One region of the Bradyrhizobium sp. CB1717 genome, then DNA from elsewhere that is predicted to be linked to it. Evidence: predicted binding sites of a transcription regulator. Region 1 holds the regulator's gene; the other holds the start of a gene.
What was found. The regulator PhoB, encoded in region 1, activates phosphate uptake and scavenging genes when phosphate is short. The targets are predictions, from matches to a motif close to TGTCATNNANCTGTCAT.
Positions count from the first base shown of each region.

Region 2: phnF (phosphonate metabolism transcriptional regulator PhnF) is a predicted target of PhoB. The motif match lies at 2,409-2,425, and genes of this name have one in related genera.

Region 1 is NZ_CP121666.1:8,935,568-8,940,382, forward strand. Features, by position in the region: gene QA649_RS41585 (aspartate aminotransferase family protein) at 1-656, opposite strand, end outside; gene QA649_RS41590 (GcrA family cell cycle regulator) at 1,111-1,623, shown strand; gene phoB (phosphate regulon transcriptional regulator PhoB) at 1,873-2,580, opposite strand; gene phoU (phosphate signaling complex protein PhoU) at 2,603-3,319, opposite strand; gene pstB (phosphate ABC transporter ATP-binding protein PstB) at 3,331-4,149, opposite strand; gene pstA (phosphate ABC transporter permease PstA) at 4,146-4,815, opposite strand, start outside.
Region 2 is NZ_CP121666.1:8,733,094-8,737,908, reverse strand. Features, by position in the region: gene phnE (phosphonate ABC transporter, permease protein PhnE) at 1-502, shown strand, start outside; gene phnE (phosphonate ABC transporter, permease protein PhnE) at 529-1,344, shown strand; gene phnF (phosphonate metabolism transcriptional regulator PhnF) at 1,643-2,374, opposite strand; gene phnG (phosphonate C-P lyase system protein PhnG) at 2,494-2,958, shown strand; gene phnH (phosphonate C-P lyase system protein PhnH) at 2,963-3,571, shown strand; gene QA649_RS40640 (carbon-phosphorus lyase complex subunit PhnI) at 3,576-4,679, shown strand; gene QA649_RS40635 (alpha-D-ribose 1-methylphosphonate 5-phosphate C-P-lyase PhnJ) at 4,676-4,815, shown strand, end outside.

The sequences.
Region 1 (4,815 bases):
TCGTCGAAGGCGAGCAGCAGTCCCTTCTCGTCGCAGAGCTGACGCAACGCCTTGAGGAAAGCGGGCGTCGACGAACGTACGCCGCCCTCACCCTGGATCGGCTCGACCAGGATGCCGGCGGTCTGCGGACCGATCGCCTTCTTCACGGCTTCGATGTCACCGTGCGGGACCTGGTCGAAACCGTCCATCGGCGGACCGAACCCTTCGAGATATTTTGCAGATCCCGTCGCAGCCAGCGTCGCCAACGTGCGGCCATGGAAGGCGCCCTCGAAGGTGATGATGCGGTAGCGCTCCGGATGACCCTTGGAGAAGTGATGATGGCGGACCAGCTTGATCACGCCTTCCAGCGCCTCGGCGCCGGAATTGCAGAAGAACACGAAGTCCGCGAAGCTTTCCTGGCACAGACGTGCGGCGAGTTTCTCGCCGTCCGGGCTCTGGAACAGGTTCGACATGTGCCAGAGCTTGGTCGCCTGCTCCTGCAGCGCCTTGACCAGCGCGGGATGGGCGTGGCCAAGCGCGTTCACCGCGACGCCCGAGGTGAAATCGAGATAGCGCTCGCCATTGGTCGCGATCAGCCAGCAGCCTTCGCCGCGCTCGAAACCGAGGTCGGCCCTGGCGAAAACGGGGAGCAAATGCGGCGCGGCGCTGTTAGTCATGACGATCACTTGATGTTGCGGACGGCCTCAACGCGCTCACGCAGCGCACCATTGACCGGCCCGGAAAACGAAACGTGCCGCCTTTTAAGGGCGGCACGTGACACTATCTTATGCCGGGTAGAACGGGTGTCAATGCCGCCCGAAAGCCCCGCGAAACGCTGAATCCGTAGTCTTGCGGTGCCGGATTTGCGGGGTTTTTGCCACGGAACATGTGGAAGCGAGTCGGCTGACTCTTGCGCGTGAGTCACGCCATATTGTAGCGTTTGGCTTGTCAGATACGACATCTCGTGCAGCAGTTCTGATCCTCTAAGTCCTCATGTACCGGCGTAAACGTTCGGGCGTTCTGGTTACGCCCGGCGAGCCTTAAGGGATTCTGGCGGCACGGGTTTTTCGAGGCTTAGGCATTCGCCGCAAGGCGCCAGGACGGCAGCCGCACGGCGAGGGAAAGGGTGCAATGACGGTTTTGACCTGGTCCGACGATCGCGTCGAGCAGCTGAAAAAGCTCTGGGAGGCCGGATTGTCGGCCAGCCAGATCGCAGCCGAGCTCGGCAACGTGACCCGTAATGCCGTGATCGGCAAGGTGCACAGGCTCGGCCTGTCCGGCCGCGCCAAGAGCCCCTCATCGGCAGCTCCCCGGCCGCGCAAGGCGCGTCCGGCTCAGCACATGATGCGGGTCAGCCGCCCCATCGCACGCGGCAACACCGCGCTGGCACAGGCCTTCGAGGTCGAAGTCGAGGCGGAGCCTGTGACCTACGACAACGTGGTGCCGATGAGCCAGCGGCTGTCGCTGCTCGAATTGAACGAGGCGACCTGCCACTGGCCGGTCGGCGATCCCTCGAGCCCGGATTTCTTCTTTTGCGGCGGCAAGGCGCTGTCGGGCCTGCCCTACTGCGCCCAGCACTCGCGCGTGGCGTATCAGCCGGCGGCGGACCGCCGTCGCGCGCCGGCCAAGCCGGGCACGCGGTGAGCTTGTTCTGAGATCAAGAAGCAGCCGTCACACGATGACGGCTCAACACACTCCGCTGTCGTCCCGGCGAAGGCCGGGACCCATAACCACCGAATGCGGTTTGGCGAAGACTCTCTGTGACGCGGCTGCGCCGCGCAACTTGCACCGCGCTTCATCGATAGATCACGCGGTATGGGTCCCGGCCCCCGTGCGCAATTGCGCACTCGGCCGGGACGACACCCATGCTGCGGCAATAGCCCCCAAACCAGCTTACGTCTGCTCGGCCTTCGCAAAGCGATCGTCGAGCGCATAGCCGGCGCCGCGGACGGTGCGGATCGGGTCCTGCTCGCGACCGAGATTGAGCAGCTTGCGCAGGCGGCCGATATGGACGTCGACGGTGCGCTCGTCGATGTAGATGTCGCGGCCCCAGACGCTGTCGAGCAACTGCTCACGCGAGAACACGCGGCCGGGATGCTCCAGGAAGAACTCCAGCAGGCGATATTCGGTCGGGCCGAGATCGATCGGCCGGCCCGAGCGCGCGACGCGGCGCTTGTCGCGATCAAGCTCGATGTCGCCATAGGCGAGCACGGTGGCGAGCCGCTCAGGGCTCGCGCGCCGCAGGAGGCCCTTCACGCGCGCCAGCAGCTCCGGCACCGAGAACGGCTTGACGATGTAGTCGTCGGCGCCGGTCGCAAGCCCGCGCACCCGCTCGCTCTCCTCGCCGCGCGCGGTGAGCATGATGATGGGAAGCTGCTTGGTCTCGGGACGGGTCCGCAGCCGCCGGCACAGCTCGATGCCCGAGAGGCCCGGCAGCATCCAGTCGAGCACGATCAGGTCGGGGATGTGCTCCTTGAGGCGGGTGTCGGCATCGTCGCCGCGCATCACCGTCTCGACGTCATAGCCGTCGCCTTCGAGGTTGTAGCGGAGAAGCTCGGTGAGAGCTTCCTCGTCCTCAACCACCATAATGCGTGCGCCCATGGTGTCGTCGCTCCTTAAGTCTTCAGGTATTCGGGACCGTCGTGGCGAAGGTCGTCATGTCGCCCTTCGGCCGCTTGTCGGTGATGGCCTGGCCCTCGATCATGTAGAACACGGTCTCGGCGATGTTGGTGGCGTGATCGCCGATCCGCTCGATGTTCTTGGCGCAGAACATCAGATGGATGCAGAACGAGATGTTGCGCGGATCCTCCATCATGTAGGTGAGGAGCTCGCGGAACAGCGAGGTGCAGATGGCGTCGACTTCCTCGTCGCCCTTCCACACCGCCATCGCAGCCGGCAGATCGTGCGCGGCATAGGCGTCCAGCACCGACTTGACCTGCTGCTGCACGAGGTCGGTCATGTGCTCCAGGCCGCGGAACAGTTTGAGCGGATGGAAGTCGGCATCGAGCGCGGCGACGCGCTTTCCCATGTTCTTGGCGAGGTCGCCGATGCGCTCGAGATCGGTCGCAACGCGCATGGCGCCGACGATCTCGCGCAGATCCACCGCCATCGGCTGGCGGCGGGCGATGGTGAGCACGGCGCGCTCCTCGATCTTCTTCTGCAGCGCGTCGAGCTCGGCGTCGATGGTGACGACGCGCTGGCCGAGCGCGACGTCGCGGCGGATCAGCGCATCGACGGAATCGACGATCATGCGCTCGGCGATGCCGCCCATCTCGGCGACCAGGCGGGTGAGCTCCTGGAGGTCGGTGTCGAAAGCCTTTGCGGTATGTTCAGAACCCATGTCCCGTCTCCTCAGCCGAACCGGCCGGTGATGTAATCCTGCGTGCGCCGATCGGTCGGCGACGTGAAGATCTTGCTGGTGTCGTCGAACTCGATCAGCTCGCCGAGATACATGAAAGCGGTCTTGTCGGAGACGCGCGCCGCCTGCTGCATGTTGTGGGTGACGATCGCGATCGTGTAGTTCTCGGACAGTTCCTGGATCAGCTCCTCGACCTTGGCGGTCGAGATCGGATCGAGCGCCGAGCAGGGCTCGTCGAACAAAATCACTTCAGGCCGCACCGCGACGGTGCGGGCGATGCAGAGGCGCTGCTGCTGGCCGCCGGAGAGCGACAGGCCCGAGGCGTTGAGCTTGTCCTTGACCTCGTTCCACAGCGCGCCGCCGCGCAGCGCCTTCTCGACCCGGTCGTCCATCTCGGACTTCGAGATCTTCTCATAGAGGCGGATGCCGAAGGCGATGTTCTCGTAGATCGTCATCGGGAACGGCGTCGGCTTCTGGAACACCATGCCGACGCGGGCGCGCAGCAGGTTCAGGTCCAGCTTCGGGTCGAGGATGTTGGTCTGGTCGAGCATCAGCTGACCGGTGACGCGCTGGCCCGGATAGAGGTCGTACATCCGGTTGAAGATGCGCAGCAGGGTCGACTTGCCGCAGCCCGACGGGCCGATGAACGCCGTGACGCGGTTGCTGCCGAGCGTCAGGTTGATGTTCTTCAGCGCGTGGTGCTCGCCGTAATAGAAGTTGAGGTTGCGCACCGTCACCTTGGCGGGCGCTTCCGGCAACGGCTGCGAGGCCAGATGGGCGTTGGAACTCACGGATACGGAAAGATCGGTCATTTTGCAGTCCTCTCGGCGCCGAGGATGCGCGCGCCAATGTTCAGGGCAAGCACGGTGATCGTGATCAGCAGCGCGCCGCTCCAGGCGAGCTGCTTCCAGTAGGCGTAGGGGCTCTGCACGAAGTTGTTGATGGTAACCGGCAGGTTCGCCATCGTCTTGTTCAGGCCGAGGCTGAAGAACTGGTTCGACAGCGCGGTGAAGAGCAGCGGCGCGGTCTCGCCGGCGACGCGGGCGGTGGCGAGCAGCACGCCGGTGATGAGACCCGATCGGGCCGCACGATAGGCGATGCGCTTGATCACCAGCGAGCGCGGCAGGCCGAGCGCGGAGGCGGCCTCGCGCAGCGCGTTCGGCACCAGCAGCAGCATGTCCTCGGTCGTGCGCAGCACCACCGGGATGACGATCACGGCTAGCGCAAGCGCGCCCGCAATCGCCGAGAAGCCGCGCATCGGCACCACCACCGCGCCGTAGATGAACAGGCCGATGATGATCGAGGGCGCCGAGAGCAGGATGTCGTTGATGAAGCGGATCACCGAGGTCAGCTTGTCGTTGCGACCGTATTCGGCGAGGTAGGTGCCGGCGAACAGGCCGAGCGGCGCGCCGATGCCGACGCCGATCACGGTCATGATGATCGAGCCGACGATGGCGTTGCGCAGGCCGCCTTCGGTC
Region 2 (4,815 bases), 200 kb from region 1:
GTCACCCTGGCTGCGCTTCACGGTGCGGCGCCTGCTCGAATTCGCCCGCACCGTCCCGGGCATCGTGTTCGCTCTGGTCTTCGTGATTGCCTTCGGCCTCGGGCCAATGGCGGGCGTGCTGGCGATTGCAATCCACTCCACCGGCGCACTGGGAAAATTGTTCTCGGAGATCGTCGAGAATGCCGACATGAAGCCGGTCGAGGGCATCCGCTCGACTGGAGCGAGCTGGCTCTCCTGCATGCGATTTGCCATCGTGCCGCAGGTGACTGCGGGCTATGCCAGCTACGCCCTGCTGCGCTTCGAGATCAATGTCCGCGAGGCCTCCGTGATGGGCTTCGTCGGCGCCGGCGGCATTGGCCAGGAGCTCGTCGTCGCCATCCGCAAGTTCTACTACTCCGACGTCAGTGCCATCCTGCTCACCATCATCGTCACCGTCTTCATCATCGACATCACCACCGGCTGGCTGCGCGGCCGCCTGTTCGGCAAGGAGGCGCGGACGTGACGCCGCAGGAGGTCGATACGCGCCAGATGCGCGCGCGCTACCCCGATGTGTTCGACCGGCCAGCCGCGGCGCGGCTCGCGATGCCGGCGATGATCGTCGCGGCGTTCGCAATCCTGATTTATGGTCTCGTCGATCTCGATTTCTCGCCGTCGCGCTTCTTCGCCGGCCTCAGCCAGCTCGGCTGGATCAGCCTGATGATGATCCCGCCGGATCCCGGCTCCTCGCTGCCGATCTACCTGAAGGCGCTGGGGGAGACGCTCTCGATCGCGCTGCTCGGCACCACGCTGGCGGCGGTGTTTGCACTGCCGGTGAGCCTGCTGGCGGCGCGCAACATCGTGCCGTCCAACATCCTGCGCTTCCCGATCCGCCGCTTTCTCGATTCGATCCGCGGCGTCGACACGCTGATCTGGGCGCTGGTCTGGATCAACGTCGTTGGGCTCGGCCCGTTCGCCGGCGTGCTCGCCATCGCCGTGTCGGATTTCGGAGCGTTCGGAAAACTGTTCTCGGAGGCGATCGAGGGCGCCGACCAGAAGCAGGTTGAAGGCATCCGCGCTTCCGGCGGCAGCCCGTTGCACGAGATCCGCTTCGGCCTGCTGCCGCAGGTCCTGCCCGTCATCGCCGGCCAGGTGCTCTATTTCATCGAATCCAACACGCGCTCGGCCACCATCATCGGCATCGTCGGCGCCGGCGGCATCGGCCTCCAGCTCGCCGAGCAGATCCGCGTGCTGGAATGGCAGAAGGTGTCGTTCCTGATCCTGATGATCCTGGTCGCCGTCGCCGCGATCGATTTCATCTCGGGCAAGCTGCGGTTTGCGATTATCGGGCGAAGGGCGGTCGCCTGATCAAAGGTGCCGTAGGGTGGGCAAAGCGAAGCGTGCCCACCACCTTTAACAATCGAGAAAGATCGTGGGCACGGCGCGAAGTGCGCCTTTGCCCACCCTACGATGCCGCGCTCTGCTTGCTTTCTTCCCTTCCCCCTTGTGGGAGAAGGTGGCGCGAAGCGCCGGATGAGGGGTATGTCTCCCCAGATTCAGATCAGCGTTTGCGGAAACATACCCCTCACCCGTCTCGCCGCTATCGCGGCGAGCCACCCTCTCCCACAAGGGGGAGAGGGGAAGAAATGCGCGTATCGCGAAACGCTCACCCGTTCTCCACCAGGAACTCCACGCGTTCCGCGGCGAAGCGCGAATGCTTCGTCACCAGCGGCTTGCCGGCGAGATCGTGGTCGGTGGCGTCGACCACCAGGATCGGCCGCCCCAGCGGCAGGTCGAGACGTGCGGCGTCGGTGGCATCGACGATGCCGGCGGTGATCCGGGTCGCGCCGCGGCGATAGTCGCTGATCCCGTAATGCTCGAGCATCTTCGTCATCGATCGTGTCGCCGCGAACACCTCGCCTGCGCCCGGAAACAATTCGGCTGACAGCCACGTCGTGGAGACGCAGATCGGCGTGCGGTCGGCGAGCCGGATCGCCTCGATCCGCACCAGGGGCGCGCCGGTCTTCAACCCCAGCTCCCGCGCCAGCTCACGCGTCGCGACATCATTGGTCGCCTCGATCAGCCGGCCATGCGGCTCGCGGCCATCGGCGCCGACGATCTCGGAGAAGCGCGTGCGCGAGCGCAAGGGATAAGCGAGCTTCTGCGCCTCGACATAGGTTCCGCTGCCGCGCTCGGCCCGCACCAGACCGCGCTCGGCAAGGGCTGCCAGCGCGCGGCGCACGGTGTGGCGGTTCACGCGATAGGTTTCGGCGATTTCCATCTCGCCCGGCAGCTTGTCGCCGGCCGCAAAGCGGCCGTCGGCGATGCCGCGCTCGATGCCGTCGGCGACGAGGCGCCACAGCGCGACGCCCGAAGAGGCTGTGTCCTGCATGCTCATGTTGTCGGTCAAGCTAGCCCAGAAATCACACCTTTGTCACGAAACAGTCATGGCGCTCTCGTATGAAGTTGTCTATTATCATAGACAACTTCAATTCGGCAAGTTCTGTCAAAAGCTCGGTGGATCAGGTGACCCAGCACAATACCCAGCAAGCCCAGCGCAAGGCCGCCATGGCCGTGCTGGCGCACGCGGAGGCGGGCGAGATCGCCGCTCGCCTCCGCGATCTCACTCTGCCGGCTCATCAGGATCTGCGTGCGCCGGAGAACGGTCTCGTGATGCTGCGTGGCCGGGTCGGCGGCGACGGTGCGCCGTTCAACCTCGGCGAGGCCACGGTGTCGCGCGCGGCGGTGCGGCTTGCGAGCGGCGAAGTCGGTTTCGGCTACACGCTCGGGCGCAACAGTGAAAAGGCGCGGCTGATTGCGCTGTGCGATGCGCTGGTGCAGTCCCGCGATTTCGGCGGGCTGGTGGAGCGCGACGTTATCGCGCCGTTGCGCGAGCAGCTTATGGTCAGGCGGACGCGAGCGGCGGAAGAGACCGCCGCGACGAAGGTTGATTTCTACACCATGGTGCGCGGTGAGGGGTGAGATCATGACCACGATTGCGGAACTGCCGCCGGGTTTCGCCGACAAGGTACTGTCGGCGCAATCGACCTTTCGCTCGGTCATGGACGCGATGGCGCGGCCGGGCTCGGTCCAGCGCATCGTGCCGATGGCGGGCGCGCCCGGCGTGATGATGCGGGGCACCGCGGCGATCGCGCTGACGCTGTTCGACCACGACACGCCGCTCTGGCTCGACGCGCGGATGGCGGAAAGCTCCGACGTGACCAAGTGGCTGAAGTTCCACACCGGCGCGCCGGTCGTGCAGGATTCATCGGTCGCTTCATTTGCGCTCATCAGCGACGGCGGTGCGCTGCCCTCGCTCGAGCGCTTCGCGATCGGCACGAGCGAGTATCCGGACCGCTCGACCACGGCGATCATCCAGGTCGACAGCCTGAACTCCGGGCGCAGCTTCGAGCTGCGCGGCCCCGGCATCGACGGGGTGGCGGCGCTGCAGGCGTCGATCAAGCCTTTCGACCTGTTCGAGCGCCTGCGTATGAACGAAGCGCTGTTTCCGCGTGGCATCGACGTGGTGCTGGTCGCCGATGACGCCGTGGTCGCGATCCCGCGCACCACACGCGTCGTGAGCAAGGGAAGCTAGAAGCATGTATGTCGCAGTCAAAGGCGGCGAACGCGCCATCGAGAACGCCCATCGCCTGCTCGCACATAAGCGGCGCGGCGATCAGGGCGTTGCGGAAGTCACGCTCGACCAGATCTCGGAGCAGCTTGAGCTTGCCGTCGACCGCGTCATGAGCGAGGGCTCGCTCTATGACCGCGAGCTTGCGGCGCTCGCGATCAAGCAGGCGCGCGGCGATTTGATCGAGGCGATCTTCCTGGTCCGCGCCTTCCGTGCCACGCTGCCGCGATTCGGCACCAGCGAGCCGGTCGACACCGGCGCCATGCGGGTGCAGCGCCGGGTGTCGGCGACCTTCAAGGACATTCCCGGCGGCCAGATCTTAGGTCCGACCTTCGACTACACGCACCGCCTGCTCGATCCCTCGCTGGCCGAAGGTTTTGTGCCGGAGGTGCCGGCGGCGGCTGAAGCCTCCACCGCGCCGACACCGCGCGTCACCGATATTCTCGGCCGCGACGGGCTGATCGAATCCTCGCCGGAGGCAGAGGAGGGCGCCGCCGTCGGCGATCTCACCCGCGAGCCGCTGAATTTTCCGGCCGACCGCGACCTGCGCCTGCAAAACCTTGCGCGCGGTGACGAAGGCTTTCTGCTCGCGATGGGCTATTCCACCCAGCGCGGCTACGGCCGCAACCATCCCTTTGTCGGCGAGATCCGCTTCGGCGAGGTCGAGGTCGAATTCGCGGCCGAGGACGTCGGCTTCGCCGTGCCGCTCGGCGCGATCGAGCTCACCGAGTGCCAGATGGTCAACCAGTTCAAGGGTTCTGCGACGGAAGCGCCGTGCTTCACCCGCGGCTATGGCCTCGCCTTCGGCCAGAGCGAGCGCAAGACCATGTCGATGGCGCTGGTCGATCGCGCGCTGCGCGCCCGTGAGCTCGGCGAAGAGGCGCTTGCCCCGGCGCAAGACGAGGAATTCGTGATGTCGCATTCCGATAACGTCCAGGCGACCGGCTTCGTCGAGCATCTGAAGCTGCCTCACTATGTCGACTTCCAGTCCGAACTCGGCCTGCTGCGCAAGCTGCGTCAGGAGTTTGCCGATGCCAACGCGCCCGACGCCATGAAGGAGGCCGCGGAATGAACGCGCCCGCCTACAACTTCGCCTATCTCGACGAGCAGACCAAGCGGATGATCCGCCGCGCGATCCTGAAAGCGATCGCGATCCCCGGCTATCAGGTGCCGTTTGCCAGCCGCGAAATGCCGATGCCCTATGGATG